Regions from separate parts of the Clostridium sp. genome, predicted to be linked through region 1. Evidence: riboswitches for the same ligand, from Rfam matches in the RefSeq annotation. Region 1 holds a riboswitch; each other region holds the start of a gene.
What was found. Region 1 has a riboswitch for S-adenosylmethionine ahead of LKE46_RS05345 (GNAT family N-acetyltransferase). Riboswitches for the same ligand answer to the same signal wherever they lie in the genome.
Positions count from the first base shown of each region.

Region 2: linked by a shared signal. The riboswitch ahead of LKE46_RS01420 (MetQ/NlpA family ABC transporter substrate-binding protein) and the one ahead of LKE46_RS05345 (GNAT family N-acetyltransferase) in region 1 are both predicted to bind S-adenosylmethionine.
Region 3: linked by a shared signal. The riboswitch ahead of LKE46_RS16400 (O-acetylhomoserine aminocarboxypropyltransferase/cysteine synthase family protein) and the one ahead of LKE46_RS05345 (GNAT family N-acetyltransferase) in region 1 are both predicted to bind S-adenosylmethionine.

Region 1 is NZ_JAKVOI010000001.1:1,062,200-1,069,700, forward strand. Features, by position in the region: gene LKE46_RS05335 (ROK family transcriptional regulator) at 1-948, shown strand, start outside; gene LKE46_RS05340 (YezD family protein) at 1,044-1,211, shown strand; SAM riboswitch class I at 1,272-1,379, shown strand; gene LKE46_RS05345 (GNAT family N-acetyltransferase) at 1,652-2,119, shown strand; gene LKE46_RS05350 (TetR/AcrR family transcriptional regulator) at 2,187-2,939, shown strand; gene LKE46_RS05355 (hypothetical protein) at 3,059-3,265, shown strand; gene LKE46_RS05360 (ABC transporter permease) at 3,270-4,058, shown strand; gene LKE46_RS05365 (taurine ABC transporter substrate-binding protein) at 4,091-5,143, shown strand; gene LKE46_RS05370 (ABC transporter ATP-binding protein) at 5,179-5,973, shown strand; gene LKE46_RS05375 (radical SAM protein) at 5,977-7,218, shown strand; gene LKE46_RS05380 (hypothetical protein) at 7,233-7,501, shown strand, end outside.
Region 2 is NZ_JAKVOI010000001.1:257,649-269,757, forward strand. Features, by position in the region: gene LKE46_RS01390 (MBL fold metallo-hydrolase) at 1-1,041, shown strand, start outside; gene tkt (transketolase) at 1,329-3,314, shown strand; gene LKE46_RS01400 (iron-containing alcohol dehydrogenase) at 3,458-4,621, shown strand; gene LKE46_RS01405 (DUF1861 family protein) at 4,728-5,678, shown strand; gene LKE46_RS01410 (glycoside hydrolase family 130 protein) at 5,707-6,798, shown strand; gene LKE46_RS01415 (D-alanine--D-alanine ligase) at 6,878-7,822, shown strand; SAM riboswitch class I at 7,966-8,065, shown strand; gene LKE46_RS01420 (MetQ/NlpA family ABC transporter substrate-binding protein) at 8,141-8,974, shown strand; gene LKE46_RS01425 (PLP-dependent aminotransferase family protein) at 9,092-10,537, shown strand; gene LKE46_RS01430 (NUDIX domain-containing protein) at 10,549-11,103, shown strand; gene LKE46_RS01435 (energy-coupling factor transporter transmembrane component T family protein) at 11,241-12,041, shown strand; gene LKE46_RS01440 (energy-coupling factor ABC transporter ATP-binding protein) at 12,056-12,109, shown strand, end outside.
Region 3 is NZ_JAKVOI010000001.1:3,284,608-3,296,716, reverse strand. Features, by position in the region: gene LKE46_RS16410 (NAD(P)-dependent alcohol dehydrogenase) at 1-818, opposite strand, end outside; gene LKE46_RS16405 (sigma-54-dependent Fis family transcriptional regulator) at 1,082-2,974, opposite strand; gene LKE46_RS16400 (O-acetylhomoserine aminocarboxypropyltransferase/cysteine synthase family protein) at 3,107-4,390, opposite strand; SAM riboswitch class I at 4,588-4,692, opposite strand; gene srlE (PTS glucitol/sorbitol transporter subunit IIB) at 4,953-5,960, opposite strand; gene srlA (PTS glucitol/sorbitol transporter subunit IIC) at 6,004-6,546, opposite strand; gene LKE46_RS16385 (HAD-IIA family hydrolase) at 6,608-7,450, opposite strand; gene LKE46_RS16380 (sn-glycerol-1-phosphate dehydrogenase) at 7,452-8,834, opposite strand; gene LKE46_RS16375 (PTS glucitol/sorbitol transporter subunit IIA) at 9,122-9,478, opposite strand; gene LKE46_RS16370 (transcriptional regulator GutM) at 9,547-9,942, opposite strand; gene LKE46_RS16365 (sugar-binding transcriptional regulator) at 10,180-11,136, opposite strand; gene LKE46_RS16360 (NAD(P)H-dependent oxidoreductase) at 11,336-12,109, opposite strand, start outside.

The DNA of each region.
Region 1 (7,501 bases):
TTACTTCAGAAAAATGGAGCCATGAGTAAAAATGAAATCTTACTTAAAGCAAAGATGAAATTAACTACATTGAATCGTATTATGAATCCTCTTGAGAAAAATGGACTTATAGTTGAAAAATGTATAGGAGAATCTACCGGTGGCAGGAAACCTGTATTGTATGATGTGAATATATGCAGATTTTATATTTTATGTATAGACATATCTGAATCATGTATAGACATATCTATAGTTAACCTGAGAATGGAGATTATTCATAAAAAAGTTTTTCAAATTGAATATGGTACTTCTCCGAATGATTTAATAGAAATGATTCAAAAGAGCATAGGAAGTATATATGTAGAATTAAGGCTTGATTTTATTCAGCTTGCTGGAGTAGGACTTGCAGTTGATACAAGAGTATTGCCTGGTGTACCCATAAAAGAAATGCTGGAGAAAAAACTTAAATGCAGTATAGTCAGTGAGAACAGATCCAATTCAGCTGTTGTTGCAGAATATTTATATGGATATGGAAAAATGTTTAGTAATCTGGCTTATTTTAATTGTGGATTGTGCATAAGAGAAGGTACCATTCTACAGGGGAGAGTTTTAAGAACAGCAGGAAATAATGAATACGCTTTTGAACAGATTATTTCCAGAAGCAGAGATTATATTAATTTTAAAAGCATGTGTATTGAAACTAAAAAATATAACTTGATGCCTGAAAAAACGATTATGAATGTTGCAAGAACACTTGGGACAAGTATGAATTCATATGTAAATTTGTTGAATTTGAATTGTATCATACTGGATGGATGTTTGGCAAGTCTGGATTTATTTTATAATACATGTATTAAATATGTTGATGGAAAAGTTGTTTTTAAAAGAAGAGGATACTTCAAAGATGACGTTGTTCCTGTAGGAATTGCAGCGTTGGTATTTGAAAGATTAGTTGAAAATCAAATATAGTTTTGATGTCTGTTTAAATTCAAGCTTCTGTTGCTGAAATCAATAAATTATCAGTTTATACATAATAAAATTCAGTTAAGGTAGGAGAGGTTTCATTGAATAAAAAAGTAGTAAATGATAATATTTTAAAGAGTATTTCAAAGGAAAATTTGAATATGGTATTATGTATGCTAAAGATAATAAAGTATGGTTCAATAACTTTAGTTGTTCAAGATGGGAAAGTGATACAGGTGGAAAAAAAAGAAAAAGTAAGATTGATATAGACTGTTGACAAAGTATTTGAAATAATATATAGTATATGTAACTTAAAAGTAAATAAAAATTTCTTATCGAGAGAGACGGAGGGACTGGCCCTATGATGTCCGGCAACCTGGATTATTATGTTTATTCAATGGTGCCAATTCCAGCAGGAATACCCTGAAAGATGAGAAACAATAGGACATGTCTTCCTTTGGTTTCTCCGGAGGAAGTTTTTTGATGGAAGATTTAATATTATAATTGACTGACTAGAAAACTAGAGGTCAAGTTTCATGTATATGTGGATTAGTACTTTATATAATGTACATATATGGAAGCTTGACCTCTTATTTTTAAGAAAAAAAGCTGATTATGAGCAAAATAGAAAAGGGAGGGATGAAAATCTACAAAATATTTCAGAAGTCGGATCCGGGGAGAGACGAAATATAAGTGAGGTGTGAGAAGAGTGCCTGAAATTGTTATAAAGAAAGCAGCGCAAAAAGATATACCATTGATATTTCAATTAAGGGAACTTTTATTTAAAGAAAGTGGATTCAAAGATGATTTTTATATAGAAAATGTAAAAGAAAAAACTATAGATTTTTATAAGAATCAATATAATGAAAATAAAATGCAGCATTTCATTGGATATAATTCCGAGGGAAAGGTAATTGGCGTTGCAGGATCTCTAATCAAAAATGATTTTCCATATTTTTTATTTAAACCAGGATTTTATGGATGGATAGTTGATGTCTATACTCTTCCTAAATTTAGAAAAAATGGCATGGCGTCAAGATTGCTTGATCTAAATATACAATGGATTAAATCAAGAGGAGCATGTGAAATACAATTGTTGGCCTTCAGTAAGGAAGCTATCAAAGTGTATAGAGATTTTGGATTTAAAGATGTAAATGTAATGAAATTAAATTTATAGTGGTATACGAGATAATCCTGTCTACTACAAATATTGAATTTTATATTATTTTAGGAGAGATATTTGTATGAAGGGTGATAACAGATCCAAGATATTGAAATGTTCAAAAAAGATAATTAATGATTGTGGAATAAAATTTCTGAGCGTCGATAGAATTGTAAAAGAATGCAGAATAAGTAAATCTACCTTCTATGACAATTTTTACTCAAAGCAGAAGTTGCTTGAAAGCTTAAAGATGGAAGCTGATGACAAATTAGAGTATAAGCCCATAAAAGATAAAATTGTTTCAGCTGCTATACAAGAATTTTCTACAAATACTTTTAATGAAACAAATATGGATATAATAGCCCAAAAAATTGGAATAAATAGATCTTCCATATATAGATATTTTTCAAATAAAGAAGAACTGCTTGAAGCAAGTGTAGCTAATGAAATGAAAAATAGGAAAAAAATACTTGGATCAATTAAAAATAGAAAGTATGATCCTATTGTATTTATAGAAAAATATATAGAATATTTTGATTCATATGCAAATGATAAATATACTAATCTGCTGTTTGCTACTATGATTTATTATTCTAAAGATAATCAAAATGTAAAGGAATCTTTCGGAAAATTAAGAAAATATAGTGTTGATTTATTGGCTGATAATTTTGAAGAAGGCAAAAGAAAAAAAATATTCAAGAAGAACTTCGATTCTGTTTTAAAGGCACAAATGTTGTTTTCAGTAATGGCAGGTATGCATATTCATTGTCCTGAAAAGTTTTCGGTAGTAACGCATGATTTGTTGAAAATGCTTTATAAAGAAATAAAATTATAGTATCAATATTCTTAAAAATTTTAGTTGTTAGAATTCACTGATACTATAGCTTATTTATGCAAAATTGAGTACTATAAAGAACATTATGTATTATTTAGTATCTGAAATTTATATAACAATTGGAGGAACAGTATCTGGCAGATCTAATCAAAAATGCACAGAAAGAGGGTGTTATTGTAGGTAAGAACAGTGTTACCATACCGAATTATAGTAATGTATTGATACTTGCTCCACCTCTTATAATAAAGAAAAATGAGTTGAACGTTATAGTAGAAGTCCTGAAAAAGTTGTTAAAAAAATTATCTGATAAGTTAACAGGGAAGTGATTTTATGGATAAAAAAACTTCAGCATTTATTACAGTTGAGAATATAATTACATTAATTACGATAACTATATTGCTAATTATATGGTATGTGACGACAAAATTAAAAATATTGCCTGAATCTATTATACCTTCACCTTATGATGTTTTTACGGGTTTTAAAGAGGTCATTACCCAGGGATACAAAGGGAATACAATTTACAGACATTTTAGTGATAGTATGTTCAGGCTTATTACAGCATTTGCACTGGCAATAGCTACAGGAATCCCAATAGGACTGGCAAGTGGATACAGTACTAAGATAAGAGCTGTTTTTGAGCCTATAGTAAATTTTTTTAGACCGCTTCCACCTCTAGCTTATTATGCTCTTTTAATAATGTGGCTGGGTATAGGAAATTCATCGAAGATCATGCTTCTTTACCTTGCTGCATTTCCACCGGTATATATATCATGTGTATCGGGGGTAAAAAGTATTAGAGAAGATTATATCAATGGCGCATATACTTTGGGTGCAAGCAGGATCCAGACGTTTATACATGTTATATTTCCTACCTGTTTACCTTCAATATTTACAGGACTCAGGACATCCATGGGATTTGCCTATACAACTTTGGTTGCTGCAGAAATGGTTGCAGCAGTGTCCGGTATAGGATGGATGGTGCTTGATGCCAGTAAGTTTTTAAGGAGTGACATAATTTTTGTTGGCATTATAATAATGGGAATTACAGGAATATTGCTTGACAGAATAATTAGAATAATCGAAATAAAGGTTGTTCCATGGGAAGGAAAAGAATAATAAAAATATATATAAAATGGGAGGAATATTTTATGAAAAGATTTGGAAAATCAATAATAACAACTGTTCTAACAGGTATTTTAGTAGGGAGTTTGGCTGGATGCGGCAGTACTGCAAATAAAACATCCACTCAAACGGAAGGTGATGCAAGTCCAAGTGTTATAACTATTGGATATCAGCAGATACCAAATGATGAAATCCTTGCAAAATCAAAAAACTGGTATGAGAAGGAACTTGGGACAAAGGTTAAATTTGTTCAATTTGATTCAGGTAAAGACGTAAATACTGCAATGGCCTCAAAGAGTTTGGATATTGCGCTTTTGGGTTCAACTCCGGCAGCTATAGGAGTATCTCAGAATCTTCCATATGAAGTATTTTGGATACATGATGTAATAGGGAAGAATGAAGCACTTGCTGCAAAAAATAAGGCAAATATAAATTCTATTAAAGATTTAAAGGGTAAAAAAGTTGCAGTACCGTTTGGTTCTACAACTCACTATAGCTTATTGAATGCACTTAAAGCAGAAAATGTACCGGCAAGTGATGTCACCGTTCTTGATATGCAGCCTCAGGACATTTATGCAGCATGGCAGCGAGGAGTAATAGATGCAGCATATGTGTGGCAGCCCACATTGACAAAACTAATAGCTTTAGATGGAAAAGAAATAATCAATAGTGGAACATTGGCGAAGAAAGGCATTGTTACTGGAGATATTGGAATAGTCAATAAGGATTTTGCTAAAAAGTATCCGGATGTAGTTACAAAATATGTAAAACTACAAATTAAGGCTTATGACTATTTCAAAAGTAATTCTGACGATGCTGCGGGATCTGTAGCAAAAGAACTCAATATAAGCAAGGAAGACAGCAAAAAGCAAATGAATGAGCTTATATGGCTTTCGGGGCAGGAAGAAATATCTAACAAATATTTAGGTACAAGTTCTAAAAAAGGTGAATTTGTGAAAACACTTAAAGATACAGCTGATTTTCTGGTTCAGCAAAAACAAATAAAATCTGCGCCGGAGTTGTCTGAATTTGAGAAAGCTGTCAACCCCGAATTTGTAGAAAAAGCTTTGAAAAAATAGGGTATAGACGTGTGGTAATCTGGAGGTGGAATATTATGCAAAATAAGAAAAACAAATATATCATTTCTTTAAAAGATGTGGAGTTAACTTATAAATCAAGAAGTGCAAAAGTTGATGCCATAAAAAATATAAATATTGATATAAAGGAAGGAGAATTCATATGTATATTGGGTCCTTCTGGTTGCGGCAAAAGTACTCTGTTAAAAATCATAGCTGGATTTATAAGTCCCTCCAGTGGTATGGCGTTAGTAGACGGGAGCAAAATAGAAGGTGCTGGTTATGACAGAGGTGTTGTTTTTCAACAACCTGCCTTATATCCATGGCTTAATGTAGAAGATAATGTAAGATTTGGACTGAAAATGAGAAAAATTCCGAACATAGAGACAAGAAAAAAAGTAGATTTTTTTCTCGAGAAAATTGGATTGGAGGAATTTAGACAGCTAAAACCCTATGAGTTGTCAGGTGGTATGAAACAGCGTGTTGCAATAGCACGTGTGCTTTCGAACGATCCCAAGGTACTTCTTATGGATGAACCATTTGGTGCTTTAGATGCACTGACGAGAGAACAAATGCAAAACTTATTAAGACGTATGTGGAGTGAAAATAAAAAAACGGTGCTGTTTATTACTCATGATATTGATGAAGCACTGTATCTTGGTACAAGAGTCATGGTCATGTCTAAAAGACCTGGCACAATAGTAAAAGAGTTCAATATAAAATTCTCAAAGGATATAGAAAATAAAAATCTAAGCGACGTGAAATATGACAGCGAATTTAAAAAACTGCACAGGGATATACTTGATTTGATTATGAATAAGGAGGGCAATTGAGAAATGCTGGATAAAAAAAGAGAGTTGACACTGGAAGAAATTATAGAAAAGTATCCGGATGTTTCCCCTTTTGTGATTATAAAGGCAGATGTTCAGAGGAGAAGTGTAATATACACAGATAGGGCAATAAAGGCTGCAGATAAAAATATACATCAGCTTCAGTCAAGAGGTATATTTTTTTCAGTAGGTGAAAAAGAAGATTATTTTCCAGTATCTCTGCTGCTGAGGGACGGTACCTCAATTATAACCGGACCTATTTCTACAGCTGAGAATCCATATGTTGTAGATTGTATTGAAGGTAAGCTCTGTCTTACAGATAAGGGTAAAATAGTGGAGAAGGTTGAATACTGGAGTAAGCCGGATTACTATGAAAAATTTACAAGCAGGGGAACTCCAATGTGGCATGTTGCTACCTCAAGACCACAGCGCATAGACATAGATCCATATAGCTATTGTCATTTCTGGGATACCGGCAAAGGCTGCAGATATTGCAACATAGGTTCAAATTTCAACAAGAACAAAGTAGAAAATGACAAGCCTGCCAGATTGAATCCTCAGGATGTGTATGAAACTGTGAAAGAAGCATTGAAAGAACCGGGAACCCTGGAAAGTATCTTTTTAACAGCAGGTTCCATATTAAGTGGGAATGATATCTTTGACGATGAAGTAAGCTTATATATAGAAACACTTCAAGCTATAGGAGAAAATTTCAAGACAAAAAAATTTCCAAGTCAGATGATATCCTCGGCATTTAACGAAAAACAGCTTCAGAGAGTATATGAAAACACGGGTATTATGTCATTTACATCAGATATTGAAGTACTTAATGAAGAAAAATTCAGATGGATTTGTCCAGGAAAAGACAAGTTAATAGGGTATAAAGAGTGGAAAAGAAGAATATTTGCAGCGGTAGATATATTTGGAAAAGGAAATGTGAATTCCGGTATTGTGGGAGGAGTCGAACTTGCCAAACCATATGGATTTAAAGATGAAGATGAAGCACTTAAAGTGATACTGGAGGAGGCAGAGGAATTTGCTGAAAATGGGGTAAGTATAGTTCAATGTGTCTGGACTCCATATCCTGGATCGGTATTTCAAAATCAGGAGAATCCTTCACTTGAATACTATGTAATATTATCAAGAGCACTTGATGCTCTAAGAAAAAAATATGATCTGAACATAGATATGGATAATTACAGAAGATGTGGCAACCATCCGGATACAGATTTGTCACGGGTTATATAGGAGGTGAACTGAAGTTGTCAGTAAAATTGCAAGATAAAATTATAAAACTAATAAATGCTAGAGATACCATAAAGGTGTTATCGACAGTAGATAATAAAGGTATACCCCATACTGTTTTTAAAGACTTTCTGGAGGTTGACAACGATGGTAATATAATATATCTTGAGTTAATTGAATCGTCGGCAACAAACAATAATATGGTAAACAGCATATGGTTTAAGAAAAAAGTGTCAATAACTATAAGATCAAAGGATAATGAGAGTTATCAGATAAAGGGGATTCC
Region 2 (12,109 bases), 800 kb from region 1:
TATGGGCAAAAATTTTTTACTGCAGAGGAACTTGCTTTTATCTGGACAGGTGAGGAAAATTCGAGCAGTGATCTGGAAGTCATATCAAATTTTCAGCAGAAGCTGATGGAGTCCATTTATTTTGAAAATGATGTGAAAAGGCTGTTTATGTTTAAAGCAAAGCCAGAGCATGAGGTTGCTGAGCTTTTGAGGCCAAGGGAATTGAAGCCAAATGAACTGAATGATCTGGTGGATAAATACTTTGGAAGCTTCAAGTTTAAAAAGGCAGGTTTTATTTATGGGCAGAAGAAGGTGGTTTTGAACTTTGATTTTCCGATTGTTGTTGAAAAACGAATATATGATGTCATAAAGAAATTTAAAAATGATGTTGGATGGAATGTTGAAATTTCCAGTTCTGTAAATATAAATGAAGCTTCAAATATTATAAGCAGGATGCTGTATGGAGCCGATATAAGAAAGATTTCCTACAGACTGGATGAGAACAGGGTTGAGGTAAATCTGAATTCCAATTTTCATGTTGATAAAAAGGTTGTGGATGAGTTTGCCAAAAATACAGGGCTTCAGCTTATATTCAAATTTCCTGTTGAAACAATATGTGAAAAGATAACTACAGAGAGTGATAAAAGCTGCAGTCCCATGGAACAAAACAAGGCGTTGAATTTTATTGACAGAGAATTTGAAAGTAGGGAATTCAAACCCTATAGGAAAAGTATAAGGTCGGATGAAAGCGGAAAATATATAGAACTTAGTTTTATAACACCTGTGATAGGGAAAAAATATGAAAAATATATAGAAAGGCTTGAGGATAGTACGGGATGGAATATAAAAATATCAGACGGCATAAACCAGAATCAAATAATAAATGAGGTAAAGCTGCTCTGCGGTATTAAAAATATAGAGCTGAAAAAAAGTCCATCCTTCAACATGATTGATTCAACTGTAACCTTGAAATTGAAAAATTCAGAATCAGAAGAAAAAATTCAGTGGATAAAACAAAAAATTGAACACGATACAGGCTGCCCGGTAATAGTCGATTTATAATTATTTAAAAAATTTTAATTTGACTATACTGTATACTCAAAATGTGGGCTATTATTATACTCCCTGGTTTTATAATATATGACATAGGGTTTTAAAAATGCAATTTTATACTGCAAATTGATTTTATATGCTGTGAAAATAGTAAATTGTATATTTTTAATATTGCAATAGGTTTTCTGGATTGAAGGACAAACAAGTTGAATATAACGAAAAACTTTTGTACAATATAATAGGCATATCAAAAGAGATCTGTTTCGACTTTCAATAAGGTGAGGAGTGAAGTATATATGAAAAACATAGAAGATCTAGTGGTTAATAACATAAGAATACTTTCGGCGGAAATGGTTCAAAAAGCAAACTCGGGTCATCCGGGGTTTCCTATGGGTGCGGCTCCGGAAGCATATGCAATCTGGGGCAGAAACATGAAACATGATCCAAAGGACCCCAATTGGATTGGCAGAGATAGATTCGTACTTTCGGCAGGGCATGCTTCGGCAATGTTGTATTCACTGCTGCATCTGTTTGACTATGGCTTGACAATAGATGATTTAAAAGGTTTTCGCCAGTGGAACAGCAAGACACCAGGACATCCGGAGCATGGTCATACAGTAGGTGTTGAGACTACTACTGGACCTCTGGGACAGGGAGTTGGAAATGCTGTTGGAATGGCTGTTGCAGAGCAGTTTATGGCTGCCAAATTCAATAAACCTGGATTTAACATAATAGACAATTATACGTTCGTATTGACTGGTGACGGCTGTCTTATGGAAGGGGTTGCATTGGAGGCAATTTCCCTTGCGGGAAACCTGGGCCTCGGGAAGCTCATACTTGTATATGACTGCAACAATATAACTATAGAAGGAGATACAGATCTGGCGGTTTCGGAAGATGTTGCGAAAAAATTTGAAGCATGTGGATGGCAGGCATTAAAGGTTGAGGATGGAACCAGTGTGGATAAGATAGATTCAGCTATAAAGGAAGCCAAAGCTGAAGCAAGCAAACCAAGTGTAATAATAGTGAAAACTCAGATAGGATACGGATGTCCTGAAAAACAGGGTAAATCTTCAGCACACGGAGAGCCTCTGGGAGAAGAAAATTTGAAGGCTACAAAAAAATTTCTCGGATGGAATTACGACAGGGAATTCTATGTTCCTGACGAGGTAAGGGATTTCCTCGATGAAAAAATAGAGAAATTTGATGCTGAAAAGGATACATGGGATAAATTGAAAGCTGAATATGACAGGAAATACCCTGAACTTTCAGAGGAACTGAACAGATGGCTGAGTGGAAAGGCAGCAGTTGACCTGGATACTGAAAAAGATTTCTGGGAATTTGACAAGGTCATGGCAACAAGGGCCGCTTCTGGAAAGCTCATTAACAAACTTGACAAAATATTTCCAAACCTCATAGGAGGTTCAGCTGATCTGGCACCGTCCAACAAAACAAATATGAATGGAGAAGGGGATTTTTCCATAAAAGACAGGTCGGGAAGGAATCTTCACTTTGGAATAAGAGAACATGCCATGGCCTCAATAGCAAATGGAATAGCTTTATATGGCGGATTAAAGGTATTTGTAGCAACTTTCTTTGTATTTACGGATTATATGAAAGGTGCTATGAGACTGTCCGCTCTTATGAAACTGCCTGTAGTCTATGTCCTCACCCATGACAGCATTGGAGTAGGAGAAGACGGGCCGACTCATGAACCAGTTGAACAGCTGGCTGCCGTAAGGAGTATACCTAATATGACCGTTTTCAGACCTGCAGATTCAAAGGAGACGGCAGCAGCATGGGATTATGCCCTTACAAAAGCCGATGGGCCGACGTGTCTGGTTCTTACAAGGCAGAACCTTCCTCTATATGAGGAAACCGGTATTGAAGCTCTAAAGGGAGGGTACATACTGAAGGATTCCAAAAAGTCCATACCTGATATAATACTTATGGCTACGGGATCTGAGGTTGAACTTGTATACAAGGCATGGGATGAACTTGCTAAAAAAGGTATAGATGCAAGAGTAGTAAGCATACCTTCCTTTGAAATATTTGAAAAACAGAGTGAAGCCTATAAAGAAAGTGTCCTTCCAAAGCAGGTCAGAAAGAGACTGGCCGTAGAAGCTGCGACTTCCTTCGGCTGGCACAAATATGTGGGCATGGATGGAGAGGTTATATCAATAGATCACTTCGGAGCCTCTGCGCCGGCAAATATATTATTTAAAGAATTTGGATTTACAGTAGAAAATGTAGTGGATAGGGCAGTGAAAATTTTAAAATAAGCTGGATTATTCAGATAAATAGCCATAAGTTTGGTTTTGCTTATGGCTATTTATGTTATATACTAGTAACATAGGTAAAATAAAAATGTAGATTGCAGAAGATTTTCTGCATAAGAGTCTTCATGAAAAGGAGATGTTTAGATTTGATTAATTTTCATTACTCAATTCCTACTGAAATTTTTTTCGGGAAAGACCAGATAGGTGTCCTGGGAAAGAATATAAGGAAATATGGTTCCAAGGTTCTCCTGGTATATGGTGGAGGAAGTATCAAGAGAAACGGGATATATGATGCTGCAGTTAAGATTTTAAAAGAAAACAAAATAAAGTTCTGGGAGCTTTCCGGAGTGGATCCAAATCCACGAATATCCAGTGTAAGACAGGGAGTGCAGATATGCAGGGAAAACAGGATAGATTTTATACTGGCAATTGGCGGAGGAAGTGTAATTGACTGTTCAAAAGTAATATCGGCTGGATTTTACTACGGAGGAGATCCCTGGGACATAGTTACTGACCCGTCTAAAATAAAAAAGGCCCTGCCTGTTGGAAGCATATTGACTCTGGCTGCTACGGGTTCTGAAATGGACATATTTGCCGTAATTACAAACGAGGATACCAGGGAAAAACTAGGAACCAGAAGCCAGTGTATAATACCAAGATTCTCAATACTCGATCCAACTTATACGTTTACCGTATCAAAAAAACAGACGGCGGCGGGAACTGCTGATATAATGAGCCATATACTTGAAATATACTTCAACAATACAGAAGGTGCCTATCTTCAGGACAGAATGGCCGAAGCCCTTTTGAGCACTTGTATAAAGTATGGACCAATAGCACTTGAACATCCTGACAGCTATGAAGCAAGGGCAAACCTGATGTGGACTTCAAGTCTTGCCATAAATGGACTGCTGACTTACGGCAAGGTCAAGGGATGGAGCGTACATCCAATGGAGCATGAGCTGAGCGCATTTTATGATATTACACATGGTGTGGGATTGGCCATATTGACACCTTTTTGGATGGAATATGTGCTTGATGAAAATACTGTGGACAGTTTTGCCGGGTATGGTATCAACGTATGGAATATAGATGAGAATGAAGATAAATTTGCTGTAGCCAGAAGTGCCATAGAGAAAACGAGAGAATTCTTTAATCTCCTGGGACTTCCATCAAGACTGAGTGATTTGAACATAGGACAGGAAAACTTTGAAAAAATGGCTGAAGGAGCTACAAGAGCTGGAAAAATAGGTGAGTTCAAGCCTCTTTCCAAAGATGACGTCATAAATATATACAAGGCAGCACTGTAAATATATTTTCCCCTACTTTTGACAAGTAGGGGTTTATTATTATGTGATTATACTTATAATAATTATTGAGAGCATATAAATCAATTTTAGAAAGGTGTAAATTCAAATGATAATTACATGTGACAATTTACTGAAAAAATATAGGGACAATAAAACAGAAAAGATTGCAGACAGGGTGAAATTTGTAGGTATATTCCACAAGGATGTTTACAATATAACTGCACCGTTTATAAACAGGGGAAGAATTGTAATGGCAGGAAGGGTTGAGTCCAAAATGGGCAATGATTCCATGGTGTCATTTTTTGAAAAATACAAGGATGCCTGGTGTCATATAATAGAGTCGCCTGTCATGAATCTGGAAGATCCTTTTTTTACCAGGATAGGTGACGAGATGATAGTAGGCGGGGTTGAAGTTTTCAAGGATATAAATAATCCTTACAACTTGATATGGCGGACTATAATGTACAGAGGAAAGGATATTTTTCATCTGAAACTTTTCTTTGTAGGGCCGGATGGCATGAAGGACCTGCGTATAACTGAACTCAAGGATGGCAGTATAGGTGTATTGACACGCCCTCAGGGAGCAAAGGGAGGAAAGGGGAAAATAGGATTTATAAAAATAAGGAGACTGAGCGATCTGAGTATAGGGGTAATTGAAGATGCACCTATTCTGAATGACTTTTTCAGTGATGAGGAATGGGGTGGTATAAACAGTATTTATCCTATTGATGAAAACAATATAGGCCTTTTGGGGCATATAGCAAAATTTGATGAGTACGGTATGAAACACTATTACTGCATGACATTTGTTCTTGAGATAAACTCCATGAAATACAAGGATGTCCGTATAATTGCGGAGAGAGGGGATTTCCTGCCCGGACCAAGCAAAGATAAAGTTTTGTATGATGTAGTGTTTGGAGGCGGGCTTACCTTTGATGGTAAAAAGGCAGTGATTTATGCCGGAATAAGCGATATTGAGGCCCAGACACTTGAAATAGACAATCCGTTTTATGAGTATATGGGTGAAGACAAAAGTGGAGAATTGGAGACTTTCTAAATATTTCAATATTGTTATAGGAGGAGAAATGAGTATAAAGAGATATGGATTTAATCCTATTATAAAGGCCGGAGATGTTGAACCTTCGTGTAAAAATCTTAAGGTTGTAGGGGCATTCAATCCTGGAGCCGCCATATATAAAGATCAGATAATACTGGCATTTAGAACTGCTGAAGCAGTTGATAATCCGGATGATGATTTCTTCCGGGTACCGATTGTGGATTCCAGCACAAGTTGTCTGAAGACTGTGGATATAGACAAAAGTAACAGAGATTATGATTTTAGTGATTCACGTGTAATAAAAAATATAAAGAAGCCATATGATTTTGAATACCTCACATCTATTTCCCACATAAGACTTGCAAGGAGCGATGATGGTATAAATTTCGATGTAGACGAGAGACCATTTATTTTCCCGGAAAACAAGTATGAAAGTTTCGGAATAGAAGATCCAAGGATAACCAGGATAGACAGCAGCTACTATATTACCTACAGTGGTGTTTCCAAGTATGGAATAGTAGTTGGTCTGGCTGTTACAGAAGACTTCAAAAGCTATAGAAAACTGGGTAATATATTTAATACGGAGAACAAGGACGCGGTAATCTTTCCGGAAAAAATAGGGGGGAAGTACTTTGCACTGAACAGACCGGTATCCAGAAGTACCGGCAAACCTATGATCTGGATATCTGAATCCGACAATCTGATAAATTGGGGTAATCACAGGCTGCTGGCATGTACAAGGGAAAATTGCTGGGATTCACGGAAAATAGGGGCAGGTATGCCTCCCATAAGGACAGATGCCGGATGGCTGGAGCTGTACCACGGTGTAGATGAACATGAATGCTACTCAATGGGGGCTCTTCTGCTGGATCTGGATGATCCTTCAAAAGTTATCGGGCGAAGTGAGGAACCTGTTTTATATCCCTGTGAGGACTATGAGACAGAGGGCTTCTTTTCAGATGTGGTTTTCCCCTGTGGTGCTGTTGAAATTAGGGATAAGCTGTATATATACTATGGTATAGCAGACAGTTCCATCGGGCTGGTTACTGCGGATACGGGTGATATTCTGAATTCTATTGGAGTGGCCGGTGAACCACAACATGGTAAAAATATTTATTGAGTGGCTCTTTTCTTATATCCGGCGATGTGTAAAATAAAAGATAAAGGATAGTATAACAGTATTTAGCGGAGGAATTGATATGAAAATAGGAGTTATCATGGGGGGAATATCCTCGGAGAGAGAAGTATCACTGAATTCTGGAAGAGAGATAATGAGTTGTTTTGATAAAACAAAGTATGAAGTAGTTCCAATTGTTATAGACAAAGAAAGAGATATTATAGATAAAACAGCAGGTATAGACTTTGCATTTATAGCACTTCACGGGAAATTCGGAGAGGATGGAACGGTTCAATCCGTTCTGGAAACTCTGGATATACCTTATTCCGGATGTGGACCTCTTACAAGTTCCATCTGTATGGACAAGGATATGACAAAGAAGGTGCTGAAGAGTGCAGGAATTAAAACTGCAAGGTGGATGTGTGTCAAATCCACAGATGAAATAGATTATGATTATTTGGATGAGATTGGGTATCCACTGGTTGTGAAGCCAAATTCAGGTGGATCAAGTGTGGCGACAAATATAGTCAAAAATAAAGAGAATATGGAAGATGCAGTAAATCTCGGCTTGGAATATGATGAAGAGGTCATGATTGAGGAATATATAAAAGGCGACGAAATTACCTGCTGCATTTTAAATGGAAACACGCTGCCGTTGATTCAAATAAAACCAAAGACGGAATTCTTTGACTATGAGGCAAAATACACTGAAGGTGCTTCGGATGAAATAATTGTCCAGCTTGAGGAGAAACTCCAAGGTGAAATCGAGGAGATATCCCGCAAATGCTGGGATGTGTTGAAGTGCAGGGTATACGTAAGAGTTGATCTGATTGTAAAGGACAATATACCTTATGTACTTGAACTCAATACACTTTCGGGTATGACAAAGAACAGTCTGTTCCCGAAAAGTGCGAAAGCTGTAAATATGTCTTACAGCCAGCTCTTGGACAAAATAGTTGAATACTCCATGGAAGAAAATCACGGTAAGATGGATAATGAAAAAATATGTGCGCCAGCTGAATACTAAACAGACAAATGCAGCCCTGTATAGATGATTAATTAACATTTATACAGGGCATTTTCTGCTTGATATGTAAACTGTTGAGAAGAGCATTGACAACGAAAAATTGTGATGATATAATCACTTACATGAAAAAATGAATCAAGATAAACTTATCAAGAGAGGTGGAGGGATTGGCCCTGTGAAACCCGGCAACCAGTATTGTATACATTGGTGCTAACTCCTGCAGCGAAAGCTGAAAGATGAGAAAATCATTAAGGTTTCAAACCCGGGGGATTTTCTCGGGTTTTTATTTTGATTAAACTAATTTGAGGGGGAACTTTTATGAAAAACATCAAAAAGACACTGGCAATTATATTTTCTTCTGTATTTGTTTTGACAGCATTATCAGGATGCGGAAGCAGCAGTGCAGGAAATACCGGAAGTGATACGTCAAAAAGTGAAAAGAAGGAGATAACAATAGGTGCTACACCAAAGCCCCATGAGGAAATACTTGAGAAGGTAAAGCCTATACTCCAGAAAGAAGGATATGAGCTGAAAATAAAAGAGTTCACAGACTATGTAACGCCAAACAAGGCTCTGGCATCTGGAGAACTGGATGCAAACTTCTTTCAGCATATACCATATCTTGAAGACTACAACAAAAAAAATGGTACGGATTTGGTTCCCGTTGCAAAAGTTCATATCGAACCGATGGGGATATATTCCAACAAGATAAAGAATTTAAAGGATCTAAAGGATGGGGCTGAAGTTGCAATACCGAATGATGCTACAAATGGTTCCAGGGCACTTAAACTGCTGGCAAAGGAAGGACTTGTAAAAGTAAAGGATGGAGAGCTTATTTCCAAGCTTGATATAATGGAAAATAAGAAGAACCTGAAGGTTCAGGAACTGGATGCTCCACAGCTTCCTAGAGTACTGGGAGATGTAGATGCCGCAGTTATAAATACAAATTATGCACTTGAGGCAAACTTAAATCCTACAAAGGATGCACTTGCCATAGAATCAAAGGAATCACCTTATGCAAATATAATTGCAGTAAAGAAGGAAGACAAGGATAAGCCTTATGTAAAGGCTCTTGTGAAGGCTGTAAATTCACCTGAAATCAAGAAATTCATAGAGGATAATTACAAGGGAAGCATAATTCCTGCATTTTAGTATGCAGACAAATTGAAATTTTCACAGTAGAGGTGATGTATTGTAAAAAAAGCAGTACATCATCTTTATTTATATGTGGATTTATGTAAAAATATATATAGAGGTGAATTCACGGTTATGTTTTTTGATATGGAAATTGATGATAAAAGTCCTGTTTACATACAGATAAAGAATTATATAAAGAATATGATACTTAGAGGGATGGTGGCTTCAGGCGAAAAACTCCCATCCACAAGGGAAATGTCCTCAAGGCTGAAGGTCAGCAGGAATACAGTTATTTGCGCCTATGATTTTCTGAAGGATGAAGGACTAATATACATGAAAAAGGGCAGGGGAGCCTTTGTAGCCGATGTAAAAGTAAATTTTCAGGGCAGATGGAATGTGGACTGGGAAAAACGCATAAACAGCTATGCCAGAAAGTCGGAAGAACTGGATATAATCAAGAGCGAGATAAAATGGGAAAAGGGTATGATATCATTTAAAAGCATAGCCCCCGATGACAGATTATTTGATGTGGACAATTTCAAAAAGTCATTTCTGAACTGCATATCAAGGGAAGGTGGAAGGATATTGAACTACGGGTATGCACAGGGATACAGACCGCTTATTGAATATCTTTTGAAGTACATGGAGAATAAAGGCATAGACGTGTCCCAAAAAGACATACTGGTGACAAATGGATTTACGGAGGGATTTGACATTGTACTGTCATGTCTTGCAGAGGAAGGTGACAGTATATTATGTGAAAATCCGACACACAATACAGCTATAAAGATTATGAAATTGCATAAATTAAATATAACGGGCATAAAAATGAACAAGGATGGAGCAGACCTTGACAATCTGGAAAAAAATCTCGGGAGTGATAAATTCAAGATGGCTTATTTAATACCTTCTTATCATAATCCTACGGGAATAGTCATGCCTCCGGATAAGAGGGCAAAGTTATATAATATTTTCAAAAAATATGATGTTCCCATAATTGAGGATGGCTTCAATGAGGAATTGAGATATTTGAGTGACCATGTATCGCCGATTGCCGCACTGGGCGGAAGTGGAAATAGTGTAATTTATATAGGTAGTTTTTCGAAAATACTTTTTCCGGGATTGAGGATAGGATGGATACTTGCAGACAGGGAACTTGTAGGATATCTTGAAAGTGCAAAAAGAAGCAGGAACATACACACCTCTTTTCTGGATCAGGCTGTATTCTACGATTATCTTAAAGAGGGAAATTTTGAAAAGTATATCAAAAAAGCACGAAAATTTTATAAGGACAAATATGAATTGGCTATAAGACTTGCAAAAAAATATATTCCTTATGATAAAATATATGGAGAGGGAGGACTGCATATATTTTTGAAAATTGAAAATGTGGACTCGCGGCAGCTCCTGGAAAGGTGCTGCAGACGTCAGGTAATATTTACTCCGGGAGATCTGTTCTATGTTGATGACGAAGGCAAGAATACATTCAGACTTGGATTTTCGAGAACTAGTGATGAGGATATAGAAAGAGGATTCAGGATAATAGGAGAAGAGGTCAAAAAAATAAAATCTATTTAGGAGGAATATTTGTGAGAATATTAGGCAAGAAGATGCTGTATAAGGGAAACTGGATATCCTTGAATGAGATAACCTACAGGGGGAAAAACGAGGAAAGATTCAAGTGGGAAAGTGTAGAGAGGACCAATTTTGTAAATACCGTAGTAATGGTGGCAAGGCTGGTTCCATCTGGCAGATATATACTTATAAAGCAGTACAGGCCGGTTATAGACAATTATGTAATTGGATTCCCGGCAGGACTTATGGAAGATGAGGATATAGAAAAAAATGCCCTTAGAGAATTGAAGGAAGAAACCGGCTATACGGGAGAAGTAAAATCAATAAGTCCAATGCTGTACTCAAATGCAGCCCTCCTTTCGGATACGGTAAGGCTGGTAAATGTGGATATAGATGAAAAGCTGCCTGAAAATATAAAACCAAAACAGGAACTGGAGGAAACTGAAGATATAGAAGTAATACTGGTTGAAAAAGACAGGATATCGGATTTTGTACTGGAGCAGCAGAAAAAAGGATTGGCAATTGGACTGGGATGCTGGTATGTATTCTGCGGACTTAAAAGAGACTAGACAGATGGACAGGTCAATGATAAAGGGTTTAATTATAATGTGCAGTATAATAAGTGCCTGTGGAATCATAGTGGTAATAATTGTATTGGTTACATTGTTCTCAGACAAAAAGTAAATAATAAAATTCTGGATGGAAGGTGTTGCATTTGAAAGACTGGCTTGTTAAGAAGGACAACTATGCGGCCGAAAATGACTCTGACGGATTTATAGATAAAAGTATATTTTCCATTTTAAAGGTGCTTTCGCTGATAAAGAGAAGAGATAAGTTGAAAACCGGATTTATGTACAGGATAAATCCGGCAGCAAAACTTGTGCTTATGTTTTTAAATATAATATTTCTGTCGCTTTCACGAAACCCACTATATATTGCGGCAGTAGACATATATTTTCTGCTGCTGCTGAGTTTTCTGGATGCAGAGGAAATAAAAAGTATATTTGCTTTGAGTCTTATAATGCCTCTGTTTACTTTCATAATGCTTATACCCTCGATGTTGATGGGAAATATGCTAAACAGCATTATGCTCATATTCAAGATATTTGGGACAATAATGATTGTAAACATTTTTTCCCGCACTACAAAATGGAGTCATGTCACAAGGTCACTTAAGGTATTTTTTATACCGGACATATTTATTCTTGTATTTGATATAACCTTGAAATACATCTACATACTGGGCCAATTTGCACTGGACATGTTCTATTCTCTCAAGCTCAAATCAATAGGGAAAAACAACAGCAAGTATTCAGTTGTAAGTGGAATAATGGGAGGACTGTTTTTAAAGTCAAATGAGATGGGGGCTGAAATGTATTCTGCCATGGAATGCAGGGGCTTTACAGGAGAATACATTTGCTTTTCAAAATTCAAATTTACCTTTTCAGACTTTCTTTACTGTGCGGGAAGTATGTTGATTATGATATTGTATTTTTACATGAGATAAAGGAGCAGCTTATTATGATAGAAATTAAAAATGTATGTTTTAGGTATGGAGACAGGGAAGTAATCAAA
Region 3 (12,109 bases), 2.2 Mb from region 1:
AGATTTCCGCTTCCATGATAATTTACATTCGATACTACTCCGCCCGGTTTAAGTATTTTTATTGCCTGAGCCAATGTATCAGTTCCTCCTCCTGCCATTATTATGCGGTCTACACCTTTTCCATCCGTAAGTTCAAATATTTGTTTGACTATGTCTCCGTTCTTATAATTTACAATATCGTTAACCCCATAAAACTTTGCAGCCTCAACACATACGGGTCTGCTGCCAACCCCTATTATCCTTCCTGCACCATGCAGTTTCGCACCGGCAATTGCCATAAGTCCTACCGCTCCAATTCCTATGACAACAACACTTGATCCCGTTTCAATATCAGCAAGTTCTGATCCATGAAATCCAGTTGTAACCATATCACTTATCATTACGGCAACTTCAACTGGAATTTCATCAGGTAAATATGCCAGATTCATATCAGCATCATTTACATGAAAATATTCTGCAAAAACTCCATCCTTAAAATTTGAAAATTTCCATCCGGCCAGCATTCCATTCGAATGTTGCGGAAATCCTCTTTGTACATCTATCGAACGCCAATCGGGAGTTATTGCAGGTACAACTACTTTATCTCCTACCTTAAAATCCTTGACTTCACTGCCTACCTCAACAACTTGCCCAACTGCCTCATGCCCTAATATCATGTCATTTCTTTCTCCAAGAGCTCCTTCAAATACAGTATGTATATCTGAAGTGCACGGCGATACAGCAAGTGGATGGATCAAGGCATCAAATGGTCCTATTTCCGGTTTCTTTTTTTCAATCCACCCCACCTTGTTTACTCCAATCATTGCAAAACCTTTCACAAATATTCCTCCTTATACAATTATTAAAAAGCAGATTAATATACCAGTTGTTATTAAATTAACACTTGATTACAATTTATTAGTAAGAGCAATATTCATGCCACATTATATGATCTCCCTCATATACTGAAACTCCGTTGTTTTTTGCAATTGGCTTATAATTAGCGTATAAAAAAACAACAGTTTTAAAAAGCAATCTGTTGTTTTTTTATACATTGTCCATTATTTATACAATTATATCATTACTGATAATCAACATAAATTTAAATCTTGATATCATATTTGTTTATTTTATTGTACAAAGTAGTTCTATTTATTCCAAGAATCTTAGACGCCCTGGATAAATTACCGCTGCATTTTTTTATGCAGTCTATAATAGCTACTTTCTCCCACTGGTTTAACGAGCACATGTTGTATTCATACTTTAATTTAGTATTTTCATAATTATTGTTTGAGATATGTTTATCAAAATCAAAGGATGTTTTTCCATTCATATTTACTATATTCTCAATACAATTTTCAAGTTCTCTAACATTTCCAGGCCAATCATAATTCAGCAATTTACTATATAAAGAGGGTTTTATACATGGTGTCTCTTTTTTTAATTTAGAAGATTTCAATTTCAGAAAATAATCTATAAGCAATTTTATATCTCCTTCTCGTTCCTTCAATGGTGGCACATGAATTGGTATAACACATAATCTATAATATAAATCTTCTCTGAAGTTTCCTTCCGCTATTTCCTCTTTTAAGTTTTTATTTGTAGCTGCAATTATTCTAACATTTATTTTTATATATCTGCTTCCACCTATTCTCATAATGCACCCCTCCTGTAAAACTCTAAGTAAATTAATCTGCATATCCAGAGGCATTTCACCTATTTCATCCAAAAATATAGTACCATTGTTTGCAAGTTCAAACTTACCGAGCTGTCCACCTTTTTTTGCTCCTGTAAAAGTTCCCTCTTCATATCCAAATAATTCACTCTCAATTAGATTCTTTGGTATGGCTCCACAATTTATCGCTATAAATCCATAATTTCTCCTTGAACTGTCATTATGAATAGCCTGGGCAATCAACTCCTTGCCAGTTCCGCTTTCTCCTTCTATTAAGACAGTGGATGGACTATCTGAAATACTCTTAGCATATCTTTTCATCCTTGTAACAGCACTGCTTTTGCCAATTATATCCGAAAAACTGTATTTTGCTCGCATACCAGTATACTTATTTACCATATTGTAAACCTTCTGTATATCCTTGAGCATTACGATTATAGAGAGTATTCTGTTATTTTTATCTTTTATTGGAGAAACATTTAAATTAAAATTTTTTTTATTTAAATACACGGTGTAGTCATTATTTTCATATTTATAATTATCCATCTGCTCATATATATGCTCCCAGTTTTCTATTAGATTTGATATATTGCTGCTTATTACAGAATCTTTATTCACTTGAAGCATTTTGCAGGCTACAACATTTATTGATTTTATCTTCCCATAAGAATCTACAGTCAGGATGCCCACATCCATCGAATTTATTATAGTATCAAGATATTGATATGCTTCAAACAATTTATTTTGGGACTTTTCCATCTCTATATAATTTTCTATTGATTTTACGGCAGCTACTACAAGTCCCAGTGTATGCGGATGCACCAATTGATACTTACCTGTTAAATTAAGACATCCAATCACATTTCCGTATTTATCATGTATAGTATCTGCAGAGCATGTCCAAATATGATATGCATTCAAATAATGCTGTTTCTCCGCCATCTGCATAGGTTGATCCATATATATGGATGTTCCAATCGCATTTGTACCTGTACTTTTTTCACTCATATCCGAGCCTTCTATCATCTTCATCTTTTTGGCTTCTTCTATCACATCTCTATCACCAATAGCTATCAATATAACTCCGTCCTTATCAGTAAGATCGAGGAAAAAGCCCGAACCTCTTAGAAAATCATATAATATTTCCATAAATGGCCTGGCAACTTTTATGACTTCATAATTTTTTTTACATAATCTTTGAAACTCCAAACCTTTCACGATTTTCAGCGGAAAAACCCTTCCCTTTGGAATTTTGTACTCGTTTTCACATCTTAAATGTGACTGTCTTATTATATTGCTAATCTCCGATAGATTAAACATGCCGCTTCCTCCAAAATAATATATTTAAACATATTATACCATTCTATAAAATCATCAAAATAAAAAATCAAGTTTCTTCAACAATTATATCAAAGAAACTTGATTTTCATATTTTATATTAATTTCACAATATCAAATTTTGGCAAGAGCCTGATCCAAATCGTATATAATATCATCAATATTCTCTACACCTATTGAGAGCCTTATAAGATCTGGAGTTATCCCGGCAGCTTTTTGCTGTTCTTCATTTAATTCTGCATGTGTTGTACTGGAAGGATGTATTACAAGAGATTTGGCATCTGCTACATTTGCAAGCAATGAAAATAATTTAACACTATTTATAAACTTCTTTCCTGCTTCAAGTCCTCCCTTTATTCCAAATGTGAATATAGAACCTGCTCCTTTTGGAAAATATTTTTTTGCCAGATCATGATACGGACTGCTTTCAAGTTCAGGATAGTTTACCCATGAAACCTTTGGATGCTTAGTTAAAAACTCAACTACTTTTCTTGTATTTTCTACATGTCTTTCAACCCTGAGTGAAAGTGATTCCAATCCTAAAAGGAAATAAAATGCACTTTGCGGGCTTAATGTTGCCCCTGTATTTCTAAGAAGCTGAACCCTGGCTTTTAAAGCAAAGGCAATTGGTCCCTGATCTGCGTAAACAAGACCGTTATAACTTTCATCAGGTGTAGTGAAGTCAGGGAATTTTCCACTTGCTGCCCAGTCAAATTTTCCTCCGTCTACTATAACTCCACCAATGGTTGTCCCATGGCCACCAATGAATTTTGTTGCTGAATGTACAACTACATCTGCACCATATTCTATTGGTCTTACAAGATATGGAGTACCAAAAGTATTATCTATTATAAGAGGTATTTTGTTTTCATGTGCTATATTTGCTACAGCTTCTATATCCAATACATTAATCTTTGGATTTCCTAATGTCTCGGCATAAACTGCCTTTGTTCTGTCTGTAATAGCCTTTCTAATATTTTCAGGATCATCAGGATCTACAAACGTTACGTCAATTCCTAATTTCTTTAATGTTACTGAAAACAATTCATATGTGCCCCCATAAAGAGTGCTTGCTGAAACTATATTATCCCCTGAATTTGCCACATTTAGTATTGAATATAATATTGCTGAAAGTCCTGATGAAGTTGCAAGTCCTGCACTTCCACCTTCAAGTGCTGCTACTCTCTGTTCAAATACATCCTGTGTTGGATTCATTATTCTGGCATAAACATTTCCTGGTTTTTTAAGTTGGAAAAAGTCTGCTGCTTCATCTGCATCTTTAAAAACAAAAGACGTAGTCTGATAAATTGGAACAGCTCTTGCTCCCGTTGTTGGGTCTGGTACTTGTCCTGCATGTACCTGTAATGTTTCAAATCCTAATTTTCTCTCTTCACTCATTTTTATCGCTCCTAACATTTATATATTAAAATTTTTTACAATAACAATTTATTACTTTAATTATCTGCAACAGCAATTGCACGTTATCTTCACTATAATCACATCCAATCTAAAATTTAATATTTTATTATGTCATTCCTTTAAAAACTAAAAAAACTTCTTACAGAGAAACTGTAAGAAGTCAAAATTCTTAGTATCTCTCATCTCTCAGGTTTTACCTGCTGGAATTAGCACCGTTGAACAAAATTCATTCAGGTTGCCGGGCATCATAGGGCCAGTCCCTCTGCCTCTCTTGATAAGAAGTTAAATATTCAATTGATTTACATATACTATATAATCTTTTAATAAACTTGTCAATACCTAAAATCGAAAATTTTCATAATTATTTATCATATCAATTCTTTCTTTGTGTCTGCCTCCTTAAAACTTAGCATTATACCATTCATCAAATAACATTACGGCAAGTCCATCTCCAATAACTCTTCCACCCATACATATTACATAGAAACATTGTGCATTTTAGTATATCTCGCTGAAAAAACGTTTTCTACCAAAGCTGCATTTATTCATACAAACCAACTCCTACAAAATAAGCTATTATAACAGATAGAGGTCCTGTTACAACTCTTGAGAATAGAACTGCCGGAACCCCCACTTCCACTGTTTCAGGTTCCGCTTCTGCAAGGCTCAATCCAACAGGTATGAAATCACATCCTACCTGTGCATCTATTGCAAACAATGCTGGAAGTGCAAAATGCGGTGGTATATGTCCTTTGCCTATTTCCGTTCCTACAAGAACTCCCACTACCTGAGCCACAACTGCTCCAGGTCCGAGTATAGGTGAAAGTATGGGCAGTGTACAGATAATTGACACTATGATCAGCCCTACAAGAGAACCTGCTGCCGGTGAGATTGCCTTTGCAATAATATTTCCTATACCTGTCTTGTTTATAATTCCAATTATCATACATACGAAAGCCATGAATGGAAGTATGTTTTTTATTATTGAATCAATCGTCTCTCTTCCTGCTTCATAGAACTTTCCTATTACATCTCCAACACCTTTCCCAAGCCTTACTATAAAATTCTCTTTCTTCTTTGGTGCCGCTTCAACAGCTGCCGCCACACTTTTCTTTGCCTTATCATCAGGAATATTTGTTTTTGCTTTTTCCACTTCTGGAGCTGATGATACCGGTGAATTGCCCTCATGGATGGAAATACAGGATTCATTTACATCAGATACATACAGCTGCTCCGTCATAAATTTTGCAAGAGGACCTGACTGTCCAACAGATTTTACATTTATAGTAAGTATACCTTTTTTTGGATAAACTCCGCATCTTGCAGTACCTCCACAATCTATGACAACTGCAGCTATCTCCGCATCAGGAACTCCAGTAGCAAATCCATTTACCAGTTCTGCATTGGTCATTTGGGCAAGCTTATATGCTACAGGATGCATGTCCTGTCCCGTTACACATACAATTTTATTCCTTTTTCCTTCCGGTTTTATATAGAGAGGTCCTCCCCAGCCACTTCTTCCTTTTTCAACTTTTACTGTATTATACATGATAACCCTCCTATTTTTATGGATTCATACAATTTTATTAATTTCATGCCAGCTCAGCCTTTTCTCTTTCTTTCTTATTGAGAAGGTAGAATGTAATTCTCTCTGTAAGTATGCCCTTGATCAATATAACTATAATGCCGGCTAGAAAATACCTCACTGCAAGTTCACCTACAGGCAGTCCAAGTTTTGTTATTCCCTGTGCTATACCCATGTATACAAACAATTCGGCAGGATTTGCATGCGGAAATAGTCCTGTAATTGCATGGCAGAAAGAAATAGTTGAATCATAATAAGCAGGTTTGTACTTTTCATCTAAAAATTGTCCAAAAGTCTGCGCCATAGGATTTGTCAAAAAGAAAGTAGCTATAATAGGGAATATCGTGTATCTTGTTATGAGATATTTGGATGAAGCTTTTGCCAAATTGTTGACTTTTTCTTCACCTATTATTTTGATGAGAGAGTTGACAGCTGTGATGAGTACAACTAGTGTTGGCAATATTCCGGTAACCATCCCGGTAAAGCTTTTTCCTCCTTCTTGAAACAGTCCTATAAATCCCTGCGCAGCATTTGCTAAAGTAGTTAACATAATTCAAACCCCCAATTCTTTTTTATATATAATGAATATTAATCCATCATTATCATTTAATTCAGAATATTTTTTCTAAAGTGTCTTTTAAATCTTTTAATGAATTAAATATTAATCTTGGCTGTATGTCAGAATCCTTTAAATCCTCTAGTTTGGTCTCTCCTGTCAATACAAGAATACTTATCAGATCATTTCCTCTAGCAATTGCAATATCTGTATATAATCTATCTCCTATCATCGCTATTTCGCTTTCCCTCAAACCTGTATAATTCAATATATACTCTAGAGTATGATGTGTTGGTTTTCCGAAAAATTCCGGTAAAACTCCCGTTGATGCTGTAATCATCTTGCAAATTGAACCACAATCCGGTATAAAGCCATTTTCAGTTGGACAATTGAAATCTGGATTTACTCCTAAAAATATTGCTCCATTTCTTATAAAATCACACGCTTTTGAAACATTTTCATAACATAAGGATGTATCAAACCCTACTGCTACAACATCAGCATCTTTTTCCACGATATTGATTCCTGCTTTTATAAAATCTTCTTTCAAGTATTTGTTGCCTAAAACAAATACTTTTTTATTGGGTAACGTTTTCTTTATATACTGTATAATAACATGGTTAGAAATAAGCATCATATCTTCTGTTATCGGATAACCCATTTTTGTAATTTTATCAACATAAATCTGTGCGTTTTTAGATGAATTGTTGGTAAAAAATTTAAACTTGATATTATATTTTTGGAGAGTTCTAAAAAATTCTATAGAACCCTCTAAAATTTTATCTCCCAAATAAACAGTACCATCTAAATCCATAACATAACACTTGACATTTTCAAGTATCTTTTTCACTTCATCTTTATTCTTAAATGCAGACTCTCTTTTGCTTAAATCATACATATTATTTCTCCTCTTTTAAATAATTCATAATCTCGTGTGCAAATTTCTCCAGCAGTCCAAAATCTCCTAAAAGCTGTAAAACAGTATACCTTATTCTAACTTCCTTTGCCATTAACACACTGTTAAAAACTATTTTGTCACTTATACCTACTTCATTAGGTAATGCAGGTGCACCTGCTCTCCTTAAAATTGACTTTATTTCCTCGGAGGAAGGTGTGTCTTTCATACTTTCTATAACTTCATCAAGTTTTTTTCTTATTACACCAACTCTTTTCAATCTTGTCGCAGTAGAGTTTGTCCCTTCTTTTTTACTTACAGCTATAATTTCCGGAGCAGCTTTTTCATATAATTTAGTAACTTCTGATTCCCATTCCTTTTCATCAAAAGAACCTATGTTATCTACAGCTTTATCAAAATTCAATTTTTCCTCTTCTAATAATTCTCTTAATTTTGTAATTAAAACTGTAGAAATTCCCACTTTTGTTCCATGAAATAAGGCCTTTTTTCCCTGGAATAGAAACATCAATTCCCAATAATGCGACATATGATGTTCGGCTCCAGAAGCCGGTCTTGAATTACCTATATAGCTCATGGCAATTCCTGTAAGCAGCAAACTTTCCATTAAATTCTTTATTGCACTGTCTTCTCTCTTTTTTATTCCATCTGTACTTCCAACACATTTATTCAATGAATCTTTTACCATCTTTACAACAACATCACAATAGTATTCATCATTTACTATTTTGCTTAATTTCCAATCACACAGAGCAGAATATTTCCCTATTATGTCTCCAAAACCGGCCAGAATCATATCCATAGGGGCTTCTTTTAAAATGTCTATATCTCCAACAACAGCTTTCGGAGGTTGCGATACAAATGTACTTTTAAGATCATCTACTATAAGTGAAGAACCATCTGATATAAATCCATCCATTGAAGGTGCTGTAGCTACAATAATACAATCAATACCAAGCCTGTAACTTACAAATTTGGATAGATCATTTAATACTCCTGAACCTACTGCAAGAATTAAATCCATACCTTTCTCAACCTTGGTAAAAAGACTGCCTATGGCATTTTCATCCGGAACCAGCAATTCATCCTTCTTCGTTCTATATATGAATCTTTTATAATTTATTTTCTCTTGATCCAAAATAGTTTCTACATTTTTCCCTGCAACTTTATAAGTATTAGTATCTGCTATCATCAATATATTTTTAAATTCTAATTTTTTTAATAAATCAGGTATTTTCTTAATAGCACTATTTTCAATTATCATACTTTTTACATTACATTCATGATTTTTTCCACATTCACATTCTAGTTTTCCACCTAGAAGATCATCAATTGTTAAGTTTTTAATGTTATTTACGCTTAATTTCATATCTAACACCCCTTTTTGATATTCACAACATGTCCATTTGCATAGATTCTGATTTTGTTAAGCTAAATTTTATACTATTTTATTGTTTGCTTACTTTTTTACTCCTTTCTATATGAGTTTTGTCTACTTACCTTTTATTTAATAATACTAACATATCATATTTTATTCAAATTGATTGTTTATTTCTTTTCTTAAATATTGTATACCTTTTCTTAAATATGCTCTCAATTTCTTTTATTTTTACTATTTATCGTTTTTTTTCGTATTGCTAAGGAGTGTACTAACTACTATACAAATGCAATAATATCACCAACGTTTACATCAGGAGAAGATGAACCCTTCAATGCAATTTGACCTGGTAAGTCAACTTCTTCATCTTCTGAAAACTTAAGTGTACAATGTCCCATTTCCTTCAAGGTATGTATGGCTTCATCACCTATTGAAGTTATTATATAAGTTTGATTTCCTAATATAAGTTTATCCCCAACAGCTATATTTTCTTTAAAGTTTTCAATAGTATGCAATATAGAAATTTCGGCCAATTCAGCTGGAGCATTATCATTAAAAATAACAAGACTATTACATGCTTCAAATAATTCAAACGCAGAATCCCCTATACCAGTAACTTTAGCTTTATATTTCACAAAACATTCCTCCTAAAATATTTAAACTTAATCCATAATTATTAAAACCTTTTCATAAATATAAAAACTTATTTTATATTTTCAATTTCATTAATATTGCTGCTTTTTTTCGATAATACATCTTCTATTCGTTCAATTGCATCTAAAAAAGCTTTATTTCTTTTTTGTAAAATCACTTTATTCTTTAACTCTAAAATATCTTGTCCTTCAATTCCATCAATTACTTTAAACCTTGCAAAAATAGTATAACCTCTCATTTGCTCGCCTTCAATAATCCTACCTTTGTTGTCACTCACAAGTATTACTATAGTTCCAGCCTTTATTCTACCTTTCTTGACTCCTATTCCTATTATTCCCTTCCCTCGAAGTTTTCTAACAACGTCCCTATAACTTTTGGCTTGGAAGTGTGCCATAAAAGTCTGTATTAACATCAAGCCTATAATTATACAAATAAACTTAAACATAATTTATCCCCCCTTTATAGAAAATCTACTTATATTTAAATTCTTATGACTTTTATTTAATAATACATTCTTTTTATTTAATATACAAACCTAGTATATTAAATTATTAAATGATTAATTCCACTTCAAATTGTTTTTTCTTTTATTTTCTTTTATTTTCTTTTTATTGTATTTCGTCTTCTTTTTTATAATAGAATAATTTATAATACTAATAAATAAAACTTTAATAGTATATTTTCATATTGTATTTTCATAAATAATCTTTGCAGTACTGTAGTCAGTAATCAGTACATCTAAAAAATTGCCCTTTAGCGCTCCCTTAATAGCTTGAACTTTATCATTTCCGCATGCAACTCCTATGACAGTTTTAATATTTCTAATATCCTCCAATGTAATTCCTACAACTCGTTTATTAAATTGAAAGTTTTTAAATTCACCATTTATATTATAAAATTGCAGGCATATATCTCCTACTGCCCCTTCTTTTTTAAATTTTCTTATATCTTCTATATCAAAATATCCGCTTTTCATCATAGTAGACCTTTTTATTACTGGAGAACCAATTCCAACAACTGCAATATCCACACTTTTTCCTATCATCAATATTTCATTTATACTCTTCTCTTTTATGAAATTATCCCTTATATCAGCATTTGATACCACTGCAGGGACATGCAGCAATTTAAATTCACCATTATATGCCCTAGCCAGGTCCATAACTATCTGATTAGGGTGGATATCAATTTGAATCTGTCCGATTCCTCCTACAAGAGGTATAAATTGTAACTGCAATCTTTGATTTTGAGTAATGTATTTTGAAATGTTTTTTATTGTTGTTCCCATTGAGACACCTATTTTATTATCTTTTTTTACAATACGCTGCAAGTATTGTGCAGCAGCTTTGGCAGCAACTTTTTTTTGTATATTCTCATCATCATTATCATCAACTATAATAGTTTCCCTGATATTATACTTTTTTTCTATATCTCTCTCTAAATCTTCATAATTATTTTTTAAAGGATTTAATATTTCAATTTTTACTATTCCCTGCTTTCTACCTTCATCAAGCAATCTGGATACTGTAGGTCTTGAAATTCCTAGATTTTTACTTATTTCATCCTGAGTCAGTGAATCCTCATAATATAATTTACAGCATTTAATTATTAAACTTGTTGTACCTACAATTTTTCTCATAATAGCACTCAATCTCCTCTCAATATTATCATTTTTCACAAGTTGAACATTTGATAACATATTGAATTATACCATCAAAGAAACCAGGCCACAACAATTTAATTACTTTAAAACTTATTAATTATAAAATACAAATAATTTGGTTTTAAAAACATCACAATCAAAACCAAATTATTTGTATAATTTATCTTAAATTCTACTAAAAGATCTTATCCTGCATCTTTCTTAACTGCATAAGTGTTGTTTCTCTCTTGAATTCAACCATGTCATAAGTAATAATATCACCCTTTTTAACATCTTTGGTCAATACAGTATCAGTATTTATCAATCCTACGGGTATGGCCCCCAGCTTACTGGCTATATCGGCTTTTTCAATTGTCCCATAAACGGTATAGCCACCAATTCCATCTAATTTTTCCCCTGCTTTCAGATCTTTCTTTGCAACAGTTACTACTTCCGATACAAGACCAGCCAATGGAGCTATGGTAGCCTGATGATCCAATACTGCTTTTGCTGCTGATAAAGGAGTTTCCAGGCTGCATAAATGATATGGTCTATAAAGTATATAATTTGGTCCTTTTCCCATACTCAAATACTCCATTTCATTTCTTACTTCAGGTAATTTACTTGTCACAATCAAGAACACTCCAGGTGCTATTCCATCGACATACTCAACAACACCATATTTATTTAGTACTCCACCTTCTTCTTTCAGGCTCAGTATCTTAGGTAAATCATTTACTTGTCCACTTATTCCATGTGCTCCCCTTATATCAGGAACACAGCCTGTTGAATTTGACATCAGTGCCATTTCAACCATAGTCTTGCTTCCTTCCTTAAACGCTGCAAGCATATGCGGACTAACACCTCTTCTCACTGCTTCCTCTTTTACAGTATCAGGATTGCAGTCAAGATCAACCTTGTTATTTTTGCCTTTTCCTACAACTCTGACTTCAAATCCAGCAGCTATGGC